One region of the Carnobacterium sp. 17-4 genome, then DNA from elsewhere that is predicted to be linked to it. Evidence: riboswitches for the same ligand, from Rfam matches in the RefSeq annotation. Region 1 holds a riboswitch; the other holds the start of a gene.
What was found. A riboswitch is a leader RNA that binds a small molecule or an ion and turns the genes downstream of it on or off. The one in region 1 is predicted to bind FMN.
Positions count from the first base shown of each region.

Region 2: another riboswitch for FMN. It lies ahead of CAR_RS05155 (ECF transporter S component); the one in region 1 lies ahead of ribD (bifunctional diaminohydroxyphosphoribosylaminopyrimidine deaminase/5-amino-6-(5-phosphoribosylamino)uracil reductase RibD).

Region 1 is NC_015391.1:473,426-476,850, reverse strand. Features, by position in the region: gene CAR_RS02320 (riboflavin synthase) at 1-277, opposite strand, end outside; gene ribD (bifunctional diaminohydroxyphosphoribosylaminopyrimidine deaminase/5-amino-6-(5-phosphoribosylamino)uracil reductase RibD) at 305-1,378, opposite strand; FMN riboswitch at 1,523-1,638, opposite strand; FMN riboswitch at 1,791-1,905, opposite strand; gene CAR_RS02310 (enoyl-CoA hydratase/isomerase family protein) at 2,329-3,117, opposite strand.
Region 2 is NC_015391.1:1,054,550-1,057,974, forward strand. Features, by position in the region: gene CAR_RS05150 (sensor histidine kinase) at 1-1,141, shown strand, start outside; FMN riboswitch at 1,220-1,343, shown strand; gene CAR_RS05155 (ECF transporter S component) at 1,484-2,065, shown strand; gene CAR_RS05160 (helix-turn-helix domain-containing protein) at 2,255-3,325, shown strand; gene CAR_RS05165 (RecQ family ATP-dependent DNA helicase) at 3,318-3,425, shown strand, end outside.

The DNA.
Region 1 (3,425 bases):
GACGCGTTTCCAAACTTAATGCTCGTTCCAAGTTGACGTAACTTCCAGGCGCTAATTCCCCTATGTTCGTCCGTTTTAACGATTCGGACATGACATCCGCATCAAAGGAATCATTTCCTATCTTCGTCACGGTCAAACAAATGCCATTTGTCGAGATACTATCTCCGATACGAGTCCCTTGCAATACTTTTTGTCCCTTTATTTTGAGTATTGAAGACTTTTCACCTCGTTTGATTGATTGAATCGTTCCCATCTCCTCAATAATTCCTGTAAACATGCTTTCCCTCCAATCGATTGTTTCTCTTTATTTAACAATATAGCCTTCCACAAACAGATCTTCTCCGACCATCACAGGCGTCATCCGATCAATTTGAAAAGCACTTTTTAATGAGTGAACTCCTGCCCCTTCTACAGCTGTTTTAGCCTCTTTTCCTCCGATGATTTTTGGTGCAATATAGGACTGTATTTTGTCCACGATCCCTTCTTCCAAAGCCGAGAAATTCAAAGTTGCACCGCCTTCCAGTAAGATACTATCGATTCCTTTAGCTCCTACTACCTTCATTAATTCTTGTAAATCAACTCTTCCATATTTTTCTTTAGTCACAATCACTTCAATCCCCATTTGCTTTAAAGTTTCTAATTTTTCATTATTGGCTCTTTTGGTGGTAGCCACAATTGTCTTCGCTTTATCTTGTTGGGTTAATACCTTTGAGGCGATTGGGATTCTTAGCTGACTATCCACAACAATTCTAATAGGATTACGACTGTTTAGTGTTCTAGAAGTTAGTTGTGGGTCATCCTTGATAATCGTTTCAATACCGACCATGATTCCCGCTAATTCATGGCGCAAAGAATGAACTTGTTTCCTAGATGACTCACCAGAAATCCATTGAGATTCGCCTGTCACTGTAGCGATTTTTCCATCTAGTGACATCGCATTTTTCATAACCACAAATGGTTCTTTTGTGACAATGTATTTTATAAAGATCTCATTCAATTTTTGACTCTCTTCTTCTAATACACCAGTAACTACTTCAATTCCGTTGCTACGAAGTCTTTCAATTCCTTTTCCAGCAACTAGTGGGTTTGGATCAAGTGTGCCCACGACTACTCGTTTAATATTCTTGTCTATCAATAAGTCTGAACAAGGTGGTGTTTTCCCAAAATGAGAACAAGGTTCTAACGTGACATACAACGTTGCTCCAGTCACATCTTTTTTTGCTGATACAATAGCATTTACTTCCGCATGAGGCTGTCCATATTTTTGATGATATCCTTGCCCAATAACTCTTCCACCTTTTACAATGACCGCTCCAACTAAAGGATTAGGAGTTGTCCACCCTTTTCCCTTTCTTGCCAAGTCCAGTGCCATCCTCATGTACAATTCATCCAATCTCTCACTCCATTCAATTTAAAAAAGCCCCAAGAATATACTCTCAGGGCTTTCATCATTTTTTTGCTTACAAGACTCAACAAATAACTCCGAATACTCTGTACTCGGTTACTTTTTGATTTTTGTAAACTTTGTCTTCGCTTTATCCAGACTATAACTGTCGGCTTCGGAATCTAACCGAATCTGCCTTACGGCTCGTGGGCTTTACCACCGGTAGGGACTTGCACCCTGCCCTGAAGACTATTCAATTTTTACTTTTCGACACAAAAAAGCCCCAGATTTTTATATCCAGGGCTTCGACTTATAGCTAAATAAGACTAGTTAATAGTTGCTTCACAAATTCATGATAGCTATCTGTCCAAAAAAGACTATAGCTATCTTAACTTCTCTGCAATTACTTTGTCTTCGCTTTATCCAGACTATACTGTCGGCTTCGGAATCTAACCGAATCTGCCTTGCGGCTCGTGGGCTTTACCACCGGTAGGGACTTGCACCCTGCCCTGAAGACTAATTTACTTTTATAATGTAAGAATATATTTAAATACAAGAGATGTCAATGTCTTTTATTTTAACTGTCCGACTACCTTTATTACTAAGTGTACTAAAAGTACTTTCTAAAGGATAAAAATCATTCTTACTTACTTTTTTATTTTTACTAATCTACCTGCACGATAATACAAATCTTGATAATTTAAATCAACTAGGTAGATTTCTTCAGTTTCCTTTAAAGGTTCATCTTCATAACTATTTAAACTATACAAAATTATTAACTGGTTGCATCCATTTTCAAATTGCTCAAGAATATAACCTTCCAATGCTTTTAATGTGTTTTTAAATTTTGGTGCTTTCCCTACATTTAGGATGCCGTTTATTTAAAACTTCCGAGGCTGTTTTTCAGAAGTCTATTAATCGCTTTTTTACATGAACAACTTAATTCAGTGTCCTCTGAAGTGAGGTGCTCTTTTTTCAAGAAACGCCGTGACAGCCTCTTTATGATCATCTGTTAAAGAAGACAGATGCATCAGTTGTGCCTCTCTATGATTGAATTTCTCTAAATCACTATAAAAAAACTCATTGGAAAGTTGCTTTTGATAGGAAACCGTCTGTGTTGGTAATGAAGCTACTTTTTTTGCAAATGCCCATGTTTCTTCCTCTAATGTGCCATCTTCAACCACTTTATTTGCCAAACCTAAATCAAATGCACGCTCTCCTTTGATAGGTTTAGAAAACATTAACAATTCTGTTGCTATTGAGATCCCTACCATCTTTTGCAATAAATAAAGTACACCTGTGTCTCCTGGTAATCCCATGCCTATAAAGGCTGTAACAAGAGAGCTGCGTTTCTCCATGATACGAAAATCAGCTGCTAATGCTACCCCCATGCCCGCGCCCGCTGCCGCTCCATTGATAGAAGCAATAACCGGTTTGCTGCAGTTTCGAATGGCACGACCCATTGCCCCTGTAGCTTCGACCAAATGTTCTGGAATCCCTTCATCATCTTTTTCTATCATCTCTTTAAATTGGTTGATGTCTCCTCCTCCACAGAACAACTTTCCTTTTCCTGCCAAAACCACTGCACGAATATTACCATCTTCTGATGCTTTCGTTAAAGCTTCTGGAATCTCTCGAAATGAAACTTCTGAGAAGGCATTTCCTACTTCAGGTCTATTAAAAGTGATGTACGCAATATTCTCTTTTTCTTCATACAGGATTGTTTTATACATTTCTACTTACCCCCTCTTTTCTGACAATAATACGGACGACTTAGCAGCAATAGCTTTCTTACAAAATCAGTAGGAAATTCATTTTATGGTAATAATTTTCGACCATGCAGAAAGCGATTTCTTTTTACACGTTCAGTATATTCCTATATCTCATTCGATACAAATTACCATTATTCATACAGGGTATTAGCAAAGCTAATGACCTGTATGAATTTCTTAACTAAACTAATTCTATAGTTGCTTCGGTTAAAACTATTTTACTGACTTATAAAGAAAATCCTGTATTTTTTCCATAAAGTTCATTTTAC
Region 2 (3,425 bases), 580 kb from region 1:
AACGCATTCGAATTACAAAGATGAGTTAGCTCAATTAGCGCTGGCTATGAATAAGATGGGTAAATCATTGGAAGTAACAGGAGCAGCAACTAGACAAGAAAAAGAATTATTAGAAAATATTGTGACGTCCATCTCGACTGGAGTATTGTATTACAATCAAGATAAAACATTGTTGATGTCTAATCCACTTGGAGATGAATACTTACAACACTTGTATCGATCAGATCAAGTGATGAAAACAATCATACCTGAAGTGTTAGAATATCGAATTGATTCTGTTATCAAATTTCCAGAAAAAGTAAGTTACGAAAACAATATCGATGATTATTATTACAATATAACGTTGATCCCACTTTTTGATGAAAATTTAGAAAGTGTTCGTGGTGTATTGGTTTCTATTCAGGACATTACTAAAGAAAAACGACTTGATATTATGAGAAATGATTTTATCAACAATATATCTCATGAATTAAGAACACCGTTAGTTATGATTCAAGGATACAGTGAAGCTATTTTGGATGATGTAGCTGAAACACAAGAAGAAAAAAAAGAAATGGCTAAGATAATCGGTGAAGAATCTATTCGAATGAACCGTATGGTCAACGAAATGCTCGATAGTTCTAGAATGGAAGCGGGCTTTATTAATTTGATTAAACTGGATGTACAGTTAGACGACTTTTTCAATAAGTTATTTACGCGATTTGCTACTATGTCTGAAAAAAATAATATTGAGATGAAATTGACGATTGATCCTAATTTAGACTCTTATTATATGGATGAAGACAAAATGAACCAAGTATTTGTAAACTTGATAAATAATGCGATCAGACATACTAGTTTGTCAAATAAAGAAAATAAGAAAGTAGAAATTTGGGTTCATTTAGAAAAAATAATGGATGAAATTTTGATTGAAGTAAGGGATAACGGAACAGGAATTTCTGAAGAAGATGTTCCTTATGTTTTCGATCGATTTTATAAAGCTGATAAATCGCGTACTGTGATGAAAGGCAATAAAACAGGAACAGGAATCGGTTTATCCATTGTTAAAAATATTATAGAAGCACATGGCGGCTTTGTCGAAGTAAAAAGCGTTATAAATGAGCATACTACTTTTGTTGTTCATTTACCGTATATCGATTGATTCATTAATAAAAAGTAAGTAACTATTGATTTTTCTTTTATTATGATATACAATTAAAATGTTAAAAAAAATATAAAGATTCGTCTTCAGGGGCAGGGTGAAATTCCCGACCGGTGGTATAGTCCACGAGCTAAATAGCATTATTTAGTTGAACTGGTTAAATTCCAGTACCGACAGTAAAGTCTGAATAAAGAAGATGGAGTTTATTTGAATATGCATCATTGTTCAAGTGCTCTGTTTAATTATCTATCTGAAGATAATTTGGACGAGCATTTTTATATTGCTTTTATTTAAATAGACTCAGTAATGCCTACGCTGATGAATCCTTTTAGGAGGATTTTTATGCAAACTAGTAACACGAAAAAAATGGTGGGAATCTCCATGTTGGCTGCTTTTGCAACCATTTTGATTTCATTTGGCTTTCCAATAATTCCAGGAGTTACTTTTCTTAAAGTAGACTTTAGTGATATTCCTGTTTTGATTGGAATGTTCTTATACGGTCCGGTTGGAGGCGTGATGGTTGCGTTCATACGTTCATTACTGCATTACATTCAAACGGGTGGTGACGCAGGATATCCCATTGGGGATACTGCAAGTTTTATAGCTTCTGTCGCGTATACATTGCCAATCTATTTAATCATGAAGACTAAAGTTCATGATATGAAAAATATTGTTTTTGCAAATGTGATTGGAACTGTATCTTTAACAGTTGTTCTATCATTTGTAAATTATTTATTCTTACTTCCTTTATACTTAAAAGTATTAAACTTTAGTGTAGGACCTATTAGAGAGTATCTTTTAATGGGTGTTATACCATTTAATATAATAAAAGGAGCAATAGTAAGCACAGTATTTATCTTAATCTTTGCAAAATTAAAAAATTGGTTGTTTCGTAACCAAATGACAAAAATTAGTTTTAAATAAATGAGAGAAATCGCAATTTTATTGCGGTTTCTTTTTTTATCTCTAAAATCATGCATTCGCTCCTGATTAATATTTATTAAAATTTATAAAAGAATACCCTAAAATTAGTTATTTTTGGTATATTAGATTTAACGATCTATCAGCGTTGCTGTTACGGTTGTTAAAGTATCTGAAATGAGGGTGAATGTCTTGGAGCAATCGTTATACAGTCAGATTTTCTGTCTTTCATTATATTCTAAAGACTACCCAATTAAACCTTCAACGCTATACCATATTCTAATAGGAAAAAGAACTGCTTCGATTTTGTTCAAAGCGCATACTTACCAAATGATCAAGTTTTTTTCAATTTTCCCCAATCTAAAACGAGAACAGTATAACCAGATGATTCAAGGTTTCGTTGCCAAAGGTTGGATCAAAGCAAACGATGCGAATGAAGAGTTTTATCTTTCTGAACAAGGGAAGGCAGAAGTAGAAGTCTATTTTTCTGAACATTTTTACCCCACAAATTTAAATCAATTATTAAATGGAAAAGCTACTAAGGAATTTTGGGAAAAAATTGTGTTTTTGACCCAAGTTCTTTCAGAATTACGGTACCAAAATAAGCGTTATTTACCTGTTAATAAAGAATGGAAAAACCAACTTTGGGTAAAAAATTGGTTGAAAAATAATCCATTGGATAAACAAGATCTCGCTCAATCTTTTGGAAAAGAATGGATTCATGTATTAAAAAACTTGGATTCATTTGCTGCAGAAATAGTGGTGTCACAATTGACAGGATATGAAAAATTTGGGAAAACAATTACTCAATTAGCTTCGATGCATAAAATTGAAGCGTTAGAAATGGCTTTTTTACTTCAAAATGCTATTATTCAAGTAATGGATCAAGTTGTTCGAAAAAAAGAAAACTATCCTCTATTTTATTTGATTTATCAAGAATGTATCAGAGATCCCTACAGTAATCTAAGCCAAAGTACAAGATTGACCGCAAACTATTTAGATAAAGGACTTTCTATTGAAAATATTGCACTTAAGAGGAAATTAAAGGCAAATACTATTTCAGAACACATCATTGAATTGGCTATTATTTTTCCGGATTTCGATATTTCTAGTGTAATACCGGATAGCGATTACCAACATTTAGTTACGGCATTTCAATCTAATGAAAAGATTAGCTATGAGGAATTAGAAAAAGATATGCCTCAGGTCCCATTTTCATGGTACAGATTGATCCAAGTTGAAAGGAGTCGTACCGATGAATAATAGAGAGCTCATCAAACAAAATTTAGAGGAATATTTTGGGTATACCTCTTTTAGAAATGGGCAAGAGGAAGCGGTTTTAGCAGCTTTGGAAGGTCGACAC